2 regions of the Brevundimonas sp. GW821-FHT12C05 genome follow, and region 1 is predicted to be linked to the other one. Evidence: riboswitches for the same ligand, from Rfam matches in the RefSeq annotation. Region 1 holds a riboswitch; the other holds the start of a gene.
The links. Region 1 has a riboswitch for cobalamin ahead of metE (5-methyltetrahydropteroyltriglutamate--homocysteine S-methyltransferase). Riboswitches for the same ligand answer to the same signal wherever they lie in the genome.

Region 1 (8,942 bases):
GGAACACCAGCATGGTCTCGAAATTCGGCGACAGGGCGCTGAGCGTATTGGCGACCGCGAACAGGCCCATCAGCACGATCAGCAGGATCCAGCGCGGCAGCCGCGCCCCGAAGGCCGCCAGCAGGGGCGCGCCCACCACCACCCCGGCCGCATAGGCGCTGATGGCGTGGCCGGCGGTCGGCTCGTCGACGCCCAGGCCGCTGGCGAAGTCCGGCAGCACGCTCATCGCCGCGAATTCGGTGATCCCGATGGCGAAACCGCCCATGGCCAGGGCCGTCAGGACCAGGGTGACCGCCAAAGGCCCGCGCGCAGGCGTTTCGGAAACGACATCGGCGTCGCTGCAGGTCGTGCAGTCGGCAGGGGACATGGCGATCACCGGGGAGGGGAGGATGCTGCAGCGCAACATGGGGCCTTCCGCTCACCGATCAACCGTCGCCGGAGCGGATATCGATCACGTCGTGTGAGCGGGGTCTCCGATCGGCTTCGGCCGTCCGCCGCCATCGACGCTGACCATGACGAATTCGGCCGTGGCCGAGCGGCGTCGTTCGCCGGTCAACAGGCCTTCCGCCCACAACTGCACCTCGACCGCCAGGGAACTGCGGCCGGTCATCTTCACGCGCGAGACCAGTTCGATCATGTCGCCGCCGTCGATGGGGGCCTTGAAGTCGATGCGATTGGTCGCCGCCATGACCACCACCTCCCGCGCCCGACGCGTCGCGGTCACGAAGGCCGCCTTGCCCATGAGCTTCAGGGCGTCGCCGCCGAACAGGGTGCCGTAGTGGTTGGTCGTGCCTGGAAACACCATCTCGACCGTCCGCAGCCAGTCGCCGGTCTCGTCCGCCTCGTCCCGGACCGGCGACAGCGGCGTCCCGTCTCCGTCCTCGCGCAAGGCGACCATGTTGAACAGGCCGCGCGTGCACAGTCGCCGCTCGCCGGTCAGCAGGGCCTCGGCGTGAAGCTCGACCTCCACGCCGAGCGATGACCGACCGGTGCGCACGACCCGGCCCGTGGCCTCGACCATCTCGCCGATGCGGGCGGGGGCGGCGAAGTCGATCCGCTCGCACCCGGCCGTCACCACCGCCCGCCGCGCGTGGCGGCTGGCGGCCAGGAAGGCGACCTTGTCCAGATGCGCCAGGCCCACGCCGCCGAACAGGGTGCCGTGGTGGTTGGCGTCCCCGGGGAACACCATGTCGATCAGGCGAACGGTCATGCCCGCGCCGCCTTCGCCGCCGCCACCATGTTACGCAGGGCGGCCTCGGTCTCGGGCCACTGCCGGGTCTTGAGGCCGCAGTCCGGGTTCACCCACAGCTGGCCGACGGGCAGCTTGGCGGCCGCGGCCTTCAGCAGAGCCGACATCTCTTCCACCGCTGGCACGCGCGGCGAATGGATATCGTAGACGCCCGGCCCGATTCCGGCCGGGTAGCGATAACCGGAGAAGGCGTCGAGCAACTCCATCTTCGAGCGCGAGGTCTCGATGGAGATGACGTCGGCGTCCATGGCTCCGATCGACCGGATGATGTCGTTGAACTCGGAATAGCACATGTGGGTGTGGATCTGCGTCTCGTCCCGCACCCCCGAAGCGGTGATCCGGAAGCCCTCGACCGCCCAGTCCAGATAGGCCTGCCAGTCGGCGCGGCGCAGCGGCAGGCCCTCGCGCAGGGCGGCCTCGTCGATCTGGATGATGGGGGCGCCCGCGGCCTCCAGGTCGACCACCTCGTCGCGGATCGCGAAGGCGATCTGGCGGCAGGTCTCGCTGCGCGGCTGGTCATCGCGCACGAAGGACCAGTTCAGGATCGTCACCGGGCCGGTCAGCATCCCCTTCATCGGCCGCTCGGTCAGGGACTGGGCGTAGCGCCACCACTCCACCGTCATCGCCTTCGGCCGCGACACGTCGCCGTACAGGATCGGCGGGCGCACGCAGCGTGAGCCGTAGGACTGCACCCACGCCGCCTTGGTGAAGACGAAGCCCGACAACTGCTCCCCGAAATACTGGACCATGTCGTTGCGCTCGAACTCGCCGTGGACCAGCACGTCCAGACCGATCTCCTCCTGCCATCTGACCGTGCGGGCGGTCTCCTCGCGCAGGAACTGTTCATAGGCCCCGTCGTCGAGGACGCCCTTGCCGTGGTCCGCGCGGGCCTTGCGGACCTCCGGCGTCTGGGGAAAGGAGCCGATCGTCGTCGTCGGCCAGTCGGGCAGACCCAGCCGGGCGTCCTGCAGCAGGCGGCGCACCTCGAACGAGGCTGGGCGCCGGATCAGGTCGGGGTCGCGGTTCGCGGCGCGGGCCTGCACCGCCGCATCGTTGATCCGCGGCGAGACCCGGCGCGAGGCCACCGAGGCGGTGGAGGCGTCCAGGGTCTCGCGCACCGCGGCGCGCCCCTCGTTCAGCGCTTTCGCCAGCGTCGCCAGTTCGGCGATCTTCTGCACCGCGAAGGCCAGCCAATCCTTCACCTCGGCGTCCAACGCGGTCTCCCGCTCCAGATCGATCGGGGTGTGCAGCAGGCTGCACGAGGGGGCGATGATCACCTGACGGCCGGACGCGATCACCGGCTCGATCCGGTCCAGCACGGCGTTCAGATCGGCTTTCCAGACGTTGCGCCCGTCCAGCACCCCCAGCGACAGGACAAGGTCCGGCCGCGCCCCCGCGGCGACGGCGTCCAGCTGCTCCGGCGCGCGGACCAGATCGACGTGCAGGCCGTGCACCGGCAACGCCAGCACCGTTTCCAGATTGTCGCCGATCGCGCCGAACCAGGTCGTCAGCATCAGTTTGATCGGCGGGGTGACGTCGCTCAGCACGGCGTAGGCGTGGGCATAGGCCTCGCGCGCCGCGTCGCTCAGGTCGGTGACCAGGCAGGGCTCGTCGATCTGCACCCAGGTCGCCCCCGCCCGCGCCAACGACCGCAGCACCTCGGCGTAGACCGGCAGCAGCCTGGGCAGCAGGGTCAGCGGGTCGAAGCCCGCATCGTTCGCCGCCGTACCGCTTGAGGTCGTCCGCGCCTTGCCCAGCAGCAGATAGCTGACCGGCCCCAGCAGCACGGGCCGGGTCTCGATCCCCTGTTCCTTGGCCTCCAGATACTCGTGCAGCGCCTTGGTCGAGCCCAGCCGGAAGGCCTGGTCCGCCGTGAATTCGGGCACCAGGTAGTGGTAGTTGGTGTCGAACCATTTGGTCATCTCGGCGGCGGGAACCCCGTCGCCGCCGTGCGAATGACCGTGGGCGCAGGTCGCCTCTCCTTCGCCCTGCGATCCGCGCGCCATGGCGAAATAGGCCTCCAGCCCGACCCGCTCGCCGGTCCAGCCGTAGATGTCCGGCACGGCGCCGACCATGGCGGTCGCATCCAGCACATGATCGTAGAGGGAGAAGTCGTTGGACGGGACGATGTCGGCGCCCAGATCGCGCTGGCGCAGCCAGGCCTGACCGCGCAGCTCGGCGGCGACGGCCAGTAGGGCCTTGTCGTCGATCCGGCCGGACCAATGCTGCTCAAGCGCGGTCTTGAGTTCGCGCTTCGGGCCGATGCGGGGAAAGCCGAGGGTGGCGACCTGGACGGGGAGACGGGCGGTCATGATGCGAAGCCTTTGCTGGTGGCAAGGCTTCGGGCAGGGACGCGCGAACGCCCGCGCGGAAACGGTCCGGCGGCGCACAGGCGGCCTGACCGGACACCCCGCCGGAGGACGTTATCTGTCGGGGCAGGTCTCCTGGCTCACGGGTCACGGCTTCGGGCCCGGCCTTCCCGGAGGCGGACCCCCAGTGACACACGATGGACCTTCGGCTCGCCGCTTACAGTTGCGGGGGCAGCGCCGGTTTCACACCGGCTTCCCTCTTAGCTCCGCCCCGTCCGAAGACGACGCGCAGACCACGACACCCGCATAGAAGCGGGTCTCCCGGCGAAGTCAAGAAACATATAAGGATATCTTTATGTGTTTCCCCGACCTCGACCCTGACCTCAGCCCTGGCCGGTGTTCTCGTAGGTGGCGGTGATCGTCGCCTTGGCCAGGGTGTGGAAATGCAGGTTGAAGCCGAACACGGCGCCCGAGTTCTCGGAGGTCACGTCCAGCCTGTCCGTGTCCACGGCGAAGACGGTGAAGATGTAGCGGTGCGGGCCGTGGCCCGGAGGCGGAGCAGCGCCGCCGAAGCCGGGCGCGCCGAAGTCCGTGCGGCCCTCGACCGCGCCGGCCGGGACGGGGCCGCCGGTGGGGAGTTCGCTCACGTCGGCGGGAATGTTGGCTACGGTCCAGTGCCAGAAACCCGAGCCCGTCGGGGCGTCCGGGTCATAGCAGGTGACAGCGTAGCTTTTCGTGCCCTCGGGCGCGCCCGACCATTTCAGGTGCGGCGAGGCGTTGCCCTTGGCCTGCACCTGCGCGTCCGGCAGCACGCCGCCGTCGGTGAGGTCGTTCGAGGTCAGGATGAAGGTCATGGCGGTCTCCGGTCAGCGAGCGTCAAGCGATCCTAACGCGCCGGACGCCGTCAGTGTCCCTGTTCCTTGGCTGCCGTGGTGAAGGCGCTGTCGTCCATCAACCCGCCGGCCAGGGCGGCGGCGAACACCACGCACCCGCCGACGATGAAGACGACGACCAGCAGCTTCAGGACGCGTTTCACGCGACCTCGATGCGGTAGCTTTCGATCACGGTGTTGGCGAGCAGCTGCTCGCACATCTTCTTGGCCTCGGCGGCGGGGTCGCCCTCGCCGCTGAAGTCGAACTCGATCAGCTTGCCGACGCGGGCGTTGGCCACGCCGCCCCAGCCCAGGCCGTTCAGCGCGCCTTCGACGGCCTTGCCCTGAACGTCCAGCACGCCGGGTTTCAGGAACACATGCACCTTCACCTTGGCCATTAGTGCAGTCCCCCCTGAATCACCGTCGGCATGCCCTTCATGATTCCCAGGCGACGCGCGACTTCCGTATAGCTTTCAATGACATTGCCCAGATCGCGGCGGAAGCGGTCCTTGTCCAGCTTCTCACCGGTGGTGGTGTCCCACAGGCGGCAGCTGTCCGGGCTGATCTCGTCGGCCAGGATGACCCGGGCGAAATCGTTCTCCCAGATGCGGCCGAACTCGATCTTGAAGTCCACCAGGGTGATGCCGACGGCGCCGAACATGCCCGACAGATAGTCGTTCACGCGCACGGTCATCGCCAGGATGTCGTCCAGCTCCTGGGTCGAGGCCCAGTTGAAGGCGGTGATGTGCTCTTCGGTGACCATCGGATCGTTGAGCTCGTCCTTCTTCAGGTAGAACTCGATGATCGAACGGGGCAGGGGCGTGCCTTCGGCGATGCCGAGGCGCTGGCTCATCGAGCCGGCCACCACATTGCGGCACACCACTTCCAGCGGAATGATCTCGACTTCGCGGATCAGCTGCTCGCGCAGGTTCAGGCGCTTGATGAAGTGGTTGGTCACGCCGATGCCGTTCAGGCGCGACATGACGAATTCGCTGATCTGGTTGTTGATGACGCCCTTGCCCTCGAGTTGGGCCTTCTTCTCGCCGTTGAAGGCGGTGGCGTCGTCCTTGAAATACTGGATCAGGGTGCCGGGCTCAGGTCCTTCGTACAGGATCTTGGCCTTGCCCTCGTAGAGCTTCTTGCGCTTGACGTTCATGGGGTCTCGTCCGGGCGGGGCCTCGTCAGAAACGAAAATCGCGCGGCCAGCGCGTAGGTCTGGTCAGCGCGATCCGGAATCGGGCGGGCGGGTAAAATCGTCGCGGTCTCCTTAGCGGAAGCCGATGCTGGATACAAACGGCGGGCGTCGATGACACCGTCGGACGACACGCCGCCGCAACCCGGCGGGTTCCGGTTGCGTTCGGCCCACGGGGGGCTATAGACACCCCGATGCGGCCACTCCCCTGGGCCGCCTGACGGAGCCTGCGGACGCCCATGACTACCTTCGACGATCGGGAAAAGGGCTTCGAGTCCAAGTTCGCACTCGATCAGGAACAGGAATTCAAGGCCGTCGCCCGCCGCAACAAGCTGCTGGGCCTGTGGGCCGCCGAGAAGATGGGCCTGTCCGCCGAAAGCGCCGCCCAGTACGCCGGAGCGGTCGTGAAGGCCGATTTCGAGCAGCCGGGCGAGGAAGACGTCTACCGCAAGATCGCCCAGGACCTCGAAGGCGCCGGCCTGACCGTCTCGGAAGGTGAAATCCGCCGCAAGATGGACGAGCTGTCGTCGGTCGCGCGCGAGCAGATCCGCAACGGCGAATAAGCTTCGGCCCCTCGGACTGGAAGAACAGGGGCCGCTCCAGCGATGGAGCGGCCTCTTTCCGTTTCAGCCGCGCAGAATCGCGGTCAGCACCGCCCACGCCTGCGCCTTGTCGACAAAGCTGCGCGTCGCATGGGCCGGGCTGGAGGACGGCAGGTCGATCAGGGTCAGGCCCTGGGTCCCCGCCAGCGAGCGCCGTCCGATCTTCGCCGCCGTGGCCCCGTTGAAGGCCACCGCCCTCAGCTGCGGCAGGTCCGCGACGAGTCGCCTCAGGTCCGCCGCCTCGGCGTTGCGGATGTCGGCGTCCAGGCTGCCCTTCCTTTCCGCGCGGGCGATGACGTCCCACAGGCCGACCCGCGCGCTCTTCAGCGCCTCAAGCCGGTCGGGATAGGGCAGGGCGGCCGGGTCGCGTCCGATCACGCCGCCGACCAGCCGCCAGAAGGCGTTCTGCGGGTGTCCGTAATACTGGCCCGCCTTCAGCGAGGCGTCGCCGGGCAGGCTGCCCAGGATCAGCAGTCGGGTATTCGCATCGACGACGGGATCGAAGGCGCTCTTGCGCGCCGACGGATCAGCGTCCGGCATTTCTCATCCAGCCGACGACGGACAGCCGCGGCCCCTGGGCGTAGGCGGCCACGGGCGCGACGGAGTGATACTGCGGGACCTCAAACAGCGTCAGGGTGTTCCAGCGCGGAGCATGGCCGCGGATCACGTCGCCGGCCGCGTCATGGAACAGCAGCTGGCCGCCCCAGTCGGCGCGCCAGGTCCGGGTCAGGCCCAGCGTATAGGCCACCAGCCGGTCGCTGGCCTCGGATCCCACGTCGTTGTGCAGGCCGATGAAGTCGCCGGGGCGATAGCGGGTCAGCTGGCCGTCCGCCTTGACGATGTCCGACCGCCCCGTGACGGCGACGCCCAGCTTCACGAAGGCGTCGTTCAGGAACTCGGTCAGCCCGTGAATCGGATGCCCCGGATCGCGGCCGGTCAGGTAGGCGGTGATCAGCGGATAGGCCAGGTACAGGAAGCCGTAGCCGGCGCCCGCCTTGGTCATCATCGCCCGCAGCCGCTGCTGCAGGGCCGCGTCGCCCTGGGCCAGGATCTGATCACGATTCAGGACGGCGGGACGGCCGTCCTCGCCCTGGAAGGCCAGGTCCCAGTCGATGCGTGTCTCCAGCATCGACGCCAGGTATTCCGCCGTCTCCGGCTCGAAGATGTCGGCGATCTGGACCCATCCATCACGTTTGTAGCTCGCCGCCGCGGCGGCGAGGTCCAGGTCGGGATTGATCCGGATCGGCGGATTGCTCATCAGTCGGCGCCGAACACCCGGGCGAACACCGTGTCCACGTGCTTGGTGTGGTAGCCAAGGTCGAACAGGGCCTCCAGCTGGCTTTCCGGCAGGGTTACCCGCGCGTCGGCCTTCAGGAAGTCCAGGAACCGGCCTTCGCCGCGCCAGACCTTCATGGCGTTCTCCTGCACGGCGGCATAGGCGTCCTCGCGGCTCACCCCCGCCTGCGTCAGAGCCAGCATCACCCGCTGCGAGTGCACCAGCCCGCCCAGCAGGTCGATGTTCTTCTGCATGTTCTCGGGATAGATGTTCAGCCGTTCGACCACGTTCGCCAGGCGGTGCAGGGCGAAGTCCAGGTGGATGGTGGCGTCCGGCCCGATGCCGCGCTCGACCGACGAGTGGCTGATGTCCCGCTCATGCCACAGCGCAACATTTTCCATGGCGGGCACCACCGCCGAGCGCACCAGACGGGCCAGGCCGGTCAGGTTCTCGGTCAGGATCGGGTTGCGCTTGTGCGGCATGGCCGACGAGCCCTTCTGGCCCTTGTCGAAGAACTCCTCGGCCTCGAGGACTTCCGTACGCTGCAGGTGGCGGATCTCCGTGGCCAGTCGCTCGATGGAACTGGCGACCACGCCCAGGGCCGCGAAGAAGGCGGCGTGGCGGTCGCGCGGGATCACCTGGGTCGAGACCGGCTCGACCTGCAGGCCCATCTTTTCGGCCACATAGGCCTCCACCGCCGGGTCGACGTTGGCGAAGGTGCCCACGGCGCCCGAGATGGCGCAGGTGGCGATCTCTTCCTTGGCCGTCAGAAGGCGACGCTTCGCCCGCTGGAACTCGGCGTGGTAGCCGGCCAGCTTGAGACCGAAGGTGATCGGCTCGGCGTGGATGCCGTGGCTGCGGCCCACTTCCGGCGTGAACTTGTGTTCCTTGGCCCGCGTCTCCAGCGCCGCCAGCACCCGGTCGACCCCGCCGATCAGCAGGTCCGACGCGCGCGCCAGCTGCACCGCGAAACAGGTGTCCAGCACGTCCGACGAGGTCATGCCCTGGTGCAGGAAGCGGGCTTCCTCGCCCACGATTTCCGACACATGGGTCAGGAAGGCGATGACGTCGTGCTTGGTCGTGCGCTCGATCTCGTCGATCCGATCAGCGTCGAAGACCGCGTCCTTGCCCTTGGCCCAGATGGCCTCGGCGGCGTCGGTCGGAATCACGCCAAGCTCGGCCATCTTGGTGGCGGCGTGGGCTTCGATCTCGAACCAGATCTTGTACTTGGTCTCTTGCGACCAGATGGCGACGGCGTCGGGGCGGGAATAGCGCGTGATCATGGATGCGCCGTGTCGGTCGCATGGCCTCGCGAGTCAACCTGCGCCTTGTCCGGAGCGGCGATTTCAGGTCTGGTCCGGTGCCTTCCCCGTCCGGAGCTTCCCCATGAATCGACGCGATCTGATCACCGCCGCGGCGGCGGCGAGCGGTGCGGCGGCCCTG
Region 2 (8,942 bases), on a different contig from region 1:
GTGCGTCTTCCGGGGCGATGGTGCGTTGGTGAACGAACTCGGGCGCCTCGACCGCCGGGTCCTCCAGGACTTTGCCTTCCGAGGAGGAGTGCAGCAGGTTGGCGTCGACCGAGAAGGGCGCCTCGCCGCGCTTGTCCTTGGAGATCGGGATCTGGTGCTTCTCGGCGAAGTCCAGCAGGGCCTCGCGGCTGCGGAACTCCCATTCGCGCCAGGGGGCGATGACGTGGATGTCCGGATCCAGGGCGTAGTAGCCCAGCTCGAAGCGGACCTGGTCGTTGCCCTTGCCGGTGGCACCGTGACAGACGGCGTCGGCGCCGACCATCTTGGCGATCTCGATCTGGCGCTTGGCGATCAGCGGCCGCGCGATCGAGGTGCCCAGCAGATACTGGCCCTCATAGACGGTGTTGGCGCGGAACATCGGGAAGACGAAGTCGCGCACGAATTCCTCGCGCAGGTCGTCGATGAAGATGTTCTCGGGCTTGATGCCCATCTTCAGCGCCTTCTCGCGCGCTGGGCCCAGTTCCTCGCCCTGGCCCAGATCGGCCGTGAAGGTGATGACCTCGGCGTTATACTCGATCTGCAGCCACTTCAGGATGATCGAAGTGTCCAGGCCGCCCGAATAGGCCAGCACGACTTTCTTGGGAGCGGAGGACGACGACATGGGGCAGAATCCTTCGGCGAACGCGGGGAGGCGTTCCTCTTTGCGCGCGCTTAAAGGACCAGACGCCCCGCGATGCAAGGGCGGGATTGGGGCGAGCGCTCCGCTTTCACGTCACGGCGGCCGCGGCGTGGTTTTCAAAGGCCACGCCTGAATGACGTTTCCGCGAAATTTCCTGTGGATTTCCGGCCTTCCCGAGAGGCCGAGCAAGCCATACCGATTGGGGTCAAGAGCTTGAATTAAGGCTGGTTTGCGGCCCTACCAGCGTTCGTCCGGTAAGATTCAGTCAAGGTCCTGGAAGGGCGGTCTTAAGCTTTCACGCTGCAAGGTCCGGCAGTGATCCCGAACCGCGCCCCGTCTCCGGTCGAAAAGCTGGCTCTCGCCGTCGTGCACCAGCCCGAACGCGCCATGCCCGCTCCCGCCGGCGCGCGCGAGGAGGCCCTGCGGTTCCTGCTCCAGACCGCCGCCGACGCCGGCGTCACCGTGGTGGCGACCAGGCCGGACGGCGACGGCGAGCGCTGGCTGGGTCAGGCCTGGCCCTTCCCGTCGCCCTTCAAGGTCACCGTGCGCACCGTCTCCATCGAGGAGGGCGTCGACCGGGTCGAGGCCCGCGCCCGCCGCTCGCTGGAACGCATGGGCCTGCCGCGCGGCGACACCTTGCTGGCGTCGAACGCCACTGACCTGGTCGGGGCCGAGGGCCGCGCCCTGTGGGACCGCATGCAGTCGCTCAAGGACCGGGGCCTGTTCCGCCGCATCGGCTTTTGCGCCACCGTCGAGGACGGTCCGGCTCTGCTGGCCCGCCGCTTCCAGCCGGACGTGGTCCAGCTGCCGTGCAGTCTGCTGGATCAGCGGGTCCACCGCTCGGGCACCTTGGACGAAATCGCCGAACTGGGCGCCGACATCCACCTGTCGTCGGTGTTCGCCGGCGGCCTGCTGTTCATGAGCGGCGACGCCCTTCCGGCCGAGATGGCGCATCACGCGCCGCAGCTGTCGCGCATCCGCCGTCGCCTCGCCGAGGCCCGCGTCGATCCGATGCAGGCGACGCTCGCCTACACCCTGGGCCTGCCGCAGATCGCCGCCGTGGTGGCCAGCGCCGCCTCGGCCGCCGAACTGCGCGCCGTGGTGGCCGCCGCCCACGCGCCGGCGCCGGCGCTGGACTGGCAGAGCCTGCAGCTCGAGCACCCGGCCGCCGTAGCGGCCGGGCCTCGCGCGCGGATCAGTAGCGCAGCCTGATCCCGACATAGCCCGAACGTCCGGGCTCGCCGTATCCCAGCACCTGTTGATAGTGCTTGTCGGCCAGGTTCTCGATCCGTGCCGTCAGGGTGACGTTGTCGGTCAGGACGTAGGCCGCGTTCAGGTTCGCCGTGACGAAGCTGTCGCGGACCGGGGCGTTGGCCGAGTTGGTGTCCGGCTGGTCGCCTTCGGCCCGCACGGTCAGGGCGCCCGACAGGCGATCGCCGGTCCAGCCCAGGGTCGCCGAGCCCGAATGCTCGGGGATCCGGGCCAGTGCGCGGCCGTTGCTCTCGTCCTTCGCATCGGTCCAGGCGTAGGCCAGGCTCAGATCGAAGCCGCCGCCCAGGAGGGCCCGACCTTCCAGCTCGACCCCGTCCGTCGCCGTCTCGGCGAGGTTGATGTAGTAGCTGTCGAAGGTGACCGTATCGAAGAAGTAGGTGATCTGGTCCTCCACCGAGAGGTGGTAGGCGGTCGCCCGGCCCTCGATGCGGCCGTCGGCCGAACGCCAGCCGATGGCGGCCTCAAAGCCTTCCGCCTTTTCCGGACGCAGGGTCGGGAAGGGGATCGACGAGAAGCAGAAATCGCACACCGCCTGGCTGACCGACGGAGCCTTGAAGCCCGTGCCGTAGGCGCCCGACAGGGTGAAGCCGTAACCGAAGTCCCACGCGGCCGAGATGCGCCCGGTGGTCTTGGAGCCGAAGTCGTCGGTGTCGTCGAAGCGCAGGCCGCCGGTGACGCTCAGGGCGTCGGTGAGCTGATAGCGGCCCGTGCCGAAGACCGAAGTGGTCCCCAGGTCGACCTTGGCGCCGGTCGAGATGCTGCCTTCGCTCTCTTCACGCTCGACGCCGAAGGCGTAGGTGGCGGCGCCGGTCTCGCCGTTGGCCTGCCAGCGGTAGGCCTGGCGGTCGGCTTCGAAGACCGAACCGAAGGCGCTGAAGGTCTCGCGCTCGATATTCGACGCCGAGACGCTGAACTGGTGGTCCAGGCCGAGGGCGTCGACGCTGGCGCGGGCGACGCCCGACCATTGTTCCGATTCCGAGCGGTCGCTGTTGTCTGAGACCGGGAAGCCGTTATCCAGATCGGCTTCGCTGCGCGACCAGCGGGCCGAACCGTCCAGCTTCACCGTCGGGGAGACGGCGTAGCGGCCGCGAACGCCCACGGTGGTGTTCTCGAAGCCATCGGCCTCGGGGTTGCCGTTGGCTTCGTCGGCGACGGAGATGCCGTCGGTGGTGAAGCGCGAGACATAGCCGCCCAGCGCCCAGGTCTCATTGGCCACGCCGCCGGCGAGGCGGCCGCGCACGGTGCCGAAGCTGCCGGCCTCGGCCTCGGCGCGAACGCCGTCGATTTCCTTCGTCGTGAAGGCGATCACGCCGCCGATGGCGTCGGAGCCCCACAGCGAGGACTGCGGACCGGACAGGACTTCGATGCGCTCGATGTCGCCCAGGTCGAAGCCCGAGAAATCATAGGCGCCGTTGGGTTCGGCCGCGTCGTTGACCGGGGCGCCGTCGACCAGCACCAGGGTCTTGCCCGGGGTGGCGCCGCGCATGCGGATCTGGGCGACGCCCCCGAAAGCGCCCGAACGGGTCACGGACAGGCCGGGGACGTCGGCCAGGATGTCGGCGGCGAAGACGGCGCCGCGCTGTTCGATGGTGCGGCTGTCGATGACGCGGGCGCCGGGCGTGTCGGCGACGATGGAGGGAATGCGGGTGGCGGTGACCACGATCTCGGGCAGGGAATCGTCCCGCGCCTCCTGGGCGAAGGCGGGACCGGCGAAGGCCGCGGCCATGGCCGCGGTGGAAAGCAGAATGGAGCGCTTCATGAGCGAAAACCCCGTACGGGCCCCGCGAATGCGCGCGAGAGGCCTCATGTGAGCGAACCGATCCGCCGAACCCGAAGGTCCGGACGGCGCAAGATCGGGTCGCTGCGACGGAAGTCCCCGCGCCTCTGCCTGGTCCCGGACAGCGGCGAGCGACGGTGGCGGCCAGGTCTCCTGGCTTGCGGGTCGACAATCGAAGCCCTCGCCTTCCCAGTCCCTCGAGGGAGGAACCAGTGGCGCCGGAGCAAGCTCCGGGCGGACAGCGATCTCGCCGCCTACAGTTGCGGGCACAGCCACGGTTTCACACCGTGTTCCCTTAACCGCCGACGCGGCTTGTCGCAGTGCAGCGACGCTTGTGCAAGGTCAGGCGGCGTCGTCGTTGCGCAGATGATCAAGGTAGACACGCCAACCTTGGACGGCCGCCTGTCGCTCGGCCTGCGTGCTTCCGTTGTAGATGGAGCCGAAGTCCTCATTCGTGAGTTGGTTCAGAACAGCGGCCAGAGCCTCAGTCATGACATCGGGTCCGTAATGACGAATGCCTTCGAAGGCGTTGGACGCATCGTTCACGAGGGAGATTTGCGGCTCCGGCAGGCGGCGTCTGTCATCCATCTGCTCGATGATGGCGGGCACGGCTTCCGGGCCGAGTGCGATCAAGCGATCAAAGAGGTGTTGTTGCCGGCTCGGTCCACTCCGCCTTTCGTCACCTGATGCGGGCGACAGGGCGATGATGGCCTCGATGATGGCCTGCACCTCGGCGTAATGCGGGACCGATGTGTCGCGCCGCCAACGCGCGAGCACGCCGGCTTGCCTTGAAATCTCCGTTTCGACCGCCGCGACGGATTCCGCATCGGCCGGACGGAAGGCGGTGGGCGTATCGCCGGCGAAATAGAGACGGCCTTCGCTGCGCAGGGCGAACACAAGAGATCGAGAGCTGTCGGCGGCCCGCATCTGCTCCAGAGCCGGCGCGTACGGACGGGGGTCCGAGTACCACTGCAGTTTCGGGTGTGCGCCGACTTCCCCCTTCAACGCTGTGAAGTCTCTCAGCGGCAGGGAAACGTAGGTTCTTGGCGGCGGGGCGGCAGGGATGTCCACCGACGCCAGGACAATCAGATCGGACTGGGCGACCAGTTTCCAGAGAGGCGGTTCCTCCGCCATCGCCGGCAAGGCCGAGACCGCCAGAATGAACATCGAAGCAAGGCCGCGCAGGATCATGGCTGAACAATGCATTCAGTTGTGAGCCGAGGTAAAGGACGCCCTATTCCGCTTGAGCCGTTCCCGGCATTCCTTCACCTTGCGCCGCTCTCATGAACGCTCCCCTCGCTCACCCGCCGCACGCCGACGCCGTCCCGTCCCTGGAGGGCGCGACGCCGTTCATGGCCCAGTATCTGACGGCCAAGGCCGGGCAGCCGGACGCCATCCTGTTCTTCCGCATGGGCGACTTCTACGAGCTGTTCTTCAAGGACGCCGAGATCGCCGCCGCCGCCCTGGGCATCACCCTGACCAAGCGGGGCAAGCACAACGGCGACGACATCCCCATGGCCGGGGTGCCGGTGCATGCGCTGGACGGCTATCTGGCCCGGCTGATCCGGCAGGGATTCAAGGCGGCCATCTGCGAACAGCTGGAAGATCCGGCCGAGGCCAAGAAGCGCGGCGGCAAGGCGGTCGTGCATCGCGGCGTCGTGCGGGTGGTCACGCCGGGCACCCTGACCGAGGATTCGCTGCTGGACGCGCGGGGCGCCAACCGGCTGGCCGCCGTGGCGGTGCGCAAGGGCCGGGCGGCGGTGGCCGTGGTCGAACTGTCCGCCGGGGCCGTGGACGTCGTGGCCTGTTCGCTGGACGACCTGGGCGCGACCCTGTCGTCCTTCCGGCCTTCCGAGGTGCTGGTCCCCGACCGCCTGTTCTCGGACGAGGCGACCAAGGACGCGCTGAACGGCTCCGGCGGCGTGGTCCAGGCCCTGCCGCAGGCGCTGGCCGAGCCGGTCGGGGCCAAGGTCCGGGTCGAGCGCCTTTACGGGGTGGCCTCGCTGGACGGCTTCGGCGCCTTCGAGGAGGCGGAGGTCTCGGCCCTGGGCCTGATCGCCGCCTATCTGGAGACGACCCAGGCGGGCAAGATTCCGGCCCTGACCCCGCCGCGCCGCACCGGCGACACGGGCTTCCTGGCCATCGATCCGGCGACACGCCTGAGCCTCGAGATCGACCGGACGCAGCGCGGCGAGCGCGAGGGTTCGCTGCTGGCCTCGATCGACCGCACGGTGACCTCGGGGGGCGCCCGGGCGCTGGCCGAGCGGGTGGCGCGCCCGCTGCGCGATCCCGTCGCCATCAATCATGGACTCGACGCGGTCGAATGGCTGCTGGAGCGCCGTGACCTGCGCCGCGACCTGCGCGACGGGCTGAAGGCGTCGTCGGACGTGGCCCGGGCCGTGTCGCGGCTGGTGCTGGGCCGGGGCGGACCGCGCGATCTGGCCGGCATCCGCAACGGCCTGTCGATCGCCGAGGGCATCGCCGGCCTGTTCCCGCCGGTCGCCGATCCGCTGACCGGCCCGCCGCCGCGCATCGCCGCCTGCGTCGACCGCCTGACCCTGACCCCCGACCTGGGGCGGCTGCTGGTCGATCTGGCCGAAGGGCTGGTCGCCGAGCCGCCGCATCTGGCGCGCGACGGCGGCTTCGTGAACCCCGACTTCCGCCCCGAGCTGGATGAGGCGCGTCGCCTGCGCGACGACAGCCGCCGGGTCGTGGCCGACCTGGAGGCGCGCGCGGTCGCCGAGTCCGGCGTGGCCTTCAAGATCAAGCACAACGCCGTGCTGGGCTATTTCCTGGAGACCAGCGCTAAGGCCGCCGAGCCCCTGCTGCGGCCCACCGGCGAAAGCCCATTCATCCATCGCCAGACCCTGGCCAACCAGGTCCGCTTCACGACGGTGGAGCTGTCGGAACTGGATGCGAAGATCAGCCAGGCCGGACACCGGTCGCTGGCCATCGAGGGCGAGACCTTCGAGATTTGGCGGCGCACGGTCCAGTCGCTGGCCCAGCCGCTGCAGGCCGTGGCCGAGGCGCTGGCCGAGCTCGACGCCCACGCCGCGCTGGCGGAATGGGCGCAGGAGGTCGGGGCGGTGCGTCCCCACGTCGACGACACCCTCTGCTTCGAGGTCGCCGCCGGGCGGCACCCGGTGGTCGAGGCGGCGGTGAAGGCCGCGGGTGATCCCTATACGCCCAACGACTGCCGTCTGGACGGCTCCGGCGTCGCGGGCGCGCGCCTGTCGATCGTCACCGGGCCGAACATGGCCGGTAAGTCGACCTTCCTGCGCCAGAACGCCCTGCTGGTGGTGCTGGCCCAGGCCGGGGCCTTCGTGCCCGCCAAATCGATGCGGCTGGGCGTGGTCGACCGGCTGTTCAGCCGCGTCGGGGCGGGCGACGATCTGGCGCGCGGACGGTCCACCTTCATGATGGAGATGGTCGAGACCGCCGCCATCCTGACCCAGGCGACGGAGCGCAGCTTCGTGGTGCTGGACGAGATCGGCCGCGGCACCGCCACCTATGACGGCCTGGCCATCGCCTGGGCCACCACGGAGGCGCTGCACGACCGCAATCGCGCCCGCACCCTGTTCGCCACCCACTACCACGAGCTGGCGGTGCTGGAGACGCGGCTGGCCCACGTCTGCAACCTGTCCATGCGGGCCAAGGAGTGGAACGGCGAGCTGGTCTTCCTGCACGAGGCCGCGCCGGGCGCCGCCGACCGCTCCTATGGCGTGCAGGTGGCCCGACTGGCGGGCGTGCCGGGACCGGTCGTCGCCCGCGCCCGCGAGGTTCTGGATCGGCTGGAGGGCGAGAAGACCGCCGGCGCCAATCTCACCGACCTGCCTCTGTTCGCCATGGCCGAACCGGCCGCGCCCGAGCCGGCCCGGCCCTCGATGGTCGAGGATGCGCTGAAGGGCATCGAGCCGGACGAACTGAGCCCGCGCGAGGCGCTGGAGGCCCTGTATCGCCTCAAGGGATTGGCCAAAGGGCCGGCAAGCCGGTGAACCCGACCCTCGACGCGCGGCTGGCCGAGACGGCCGGGGCGTCCGATGTGCGCAGGGCCGTGGCGGCGATCCTTCGCGAGAGCTGGGATGCGGGCCGGGCGAAGGCGGCGCGGCGGCTGGAGGCCGGCGGCGAGGGCGTCGAGGTCGCGCGGCTCTACGCCGCCGCCGCCGACGACATGCTGACCGCCCTGTGGCGCTTCACCACCGACGTCCTCTATCCGGCTCCCAATCCCACCGAAGCCGAGCGGCTGAGTTTGATCGCCGTGGGCGGCTACGGGCGTGGCGTGATGGCGCCCTTCTCGGACCTGGACCTGCTGTTCCTGCGCCCCTGGAAGTCGATTCCGCGCAGCGAACAGGTGATCGAGTTCATGCTCTACGTCCTGTGGGACCTGGGCGTGAAGGTCGGTCAGGCGGCGCGGTCGGTCGATGAGTCTCTGGCGCTGGCCAAGACCGACATGATGGTCCGCACCACCCTGCTGGAGGCCCGCCCCCTGGCCGGGGACGAGCGGCTGGCCGACGACTTCATCGCCCGCTTCCGCGCCTTCGTGGTCAAGGCCGATCCGCGCCCCTTCATCGCCGCCAAGCTGGAGGAGCGGGATGTCCGCCACCAGAAGACCGGTGCGGTGCGCTATAGGGTCGAGCCCAACGTCAAGGACGGCAAGGGCGGGCTGCGCGATCTGAACACCCTGTTCTGGATCGCCCGTTCACTGGCGCCCGAGAGCCCGCTGGGCGCGCGGGTCATGGACGACCTGCTGACCCCGCGCGAACGGCGGACGTTCGAGGAATCCTTCGACTTCCTGTGGCGCACCCGGGCTCACCTGCACCTGCTGGCGGGACGGGCCGAGGAGAAGCTCACCTTCGACCTGCAGCCCGAGGTGGCTCGCCGGATGGGCTGGCAGGGGCGGGGGGACGAGCCGGCGGTGGAGCGGTTCATGCGCCGCTATTTCATCGTCGCACGGGATGTAGGCGCCCTGACCCGGGCCACCTCGGCCAAGCTGGAGGCGCGCCACCAGAAGCCGACGATGAGCCTGTCCAGACTGATTCCTGGCCGGAAGCGCAACCTGGGGGTTGAGGGCTTCGTGGAGGTCTCGGGCCGGCTGTCCGTGATCGGGCCGGAGGTGTTCGCCGGGGACCCGGCCAAGCTGCTGATCCTGTTCCGCACCGCCGACGAACACGATCTGGATCTGCATCCCGACGCCTTCTCGGCGGTGACGCGGTC

Region 2: linked by a shared signal. The riboswitch ahead of AC1RRF_RS10465 (TonB-dependent receptor plug domain-containing protein) and the one ahead of metE (5-methyltetrahydropteroyltriglutamate--homocysteine S-methyltransferase) in region 1 are both predicted to bind cobalamin.

What each region holds. Positions count from the first base shown of each region.
Region 1 covers NZ_JBXAQS010000001.1:302,416-311,357, forward strand. Annotated here, with positions in the region: gene AC1RRF_RS01440 (MFS transporter) at 1-406, opposite strand, end outside; gene AC1RRF_RS01445 (acyl-CoA thioesterase) at 452-1,210, opposite strand; gene metE (5-methyltetrahydropteroyltriglutamate--homocysteine S-methyltransferase) at 1,207-3,561, opposite strand; cobalamin riboswitch at 3,667-3,871, opposite strand; gene AC1RRF_RS01455 (YbhB/YbcL family Raf kinase inhibitor-like protein) at 3,942-4,412, opposite strand; gene AC1RRF_RS01460 (hypothetical protein) at 4,463-4,594, opposite strand; gene purS (phosphoribosylformylglycinamidine synthase subunit PurS) at 4,591-4,827, opposite strand; gene purC (phosphoribosylaminoimidazolesuccinocarboxamide synthase) at 4,827-5,585, opposite strand; gene AC1RRF_RS01475 (DUF1476 domain-containing protein) at 5,861-6,184, shown strand; gene AC1RRF_RS01480 (DNA-deoxyinosine glycosylase) at 6,248-6,763, opposite strand; gene AC1RRF_RS01485 (2OG-Fe(II) oxygenase family protein) at 6,750-7,481, opposite strand; gene purB (adenylosuccinate lyase) at 7,481-8,782, opposite strand; gene AC1RRF_RS01495 (Gfo/Idh/MocA family protein) at 8,886-8,942, shown strand, end outside.
Region 2 covers NZ_JBXAQS010000002.1:231,341-240,282, reverse strand. Annotated here, with positions in the region: gene AC1RRF_RS10475 (argininosuccinate synthase) at 1-661, opposite strand, end outside; gene AC1RRF_RS10470 (aldo/keto reductase) at 995-1,891, shown strand; gene AC1RRF_RS10465 (TonB-dependent receptor plug domain-containing protein) at 1,875-3,710, opposite strand; cobalamin riboswitch at 3,855-4,046, opposite strand; gene AC1RRF_RS10460 (hypothetical protein) at 4,071-4,919, opposite strand; gene mutS (DNA mismatch repair protein MutS) at 5,012-7,723, shown strand; gene glnD ([protein-PII] uridylyltransferase) at 7,720-8,942, shown strand, end outside.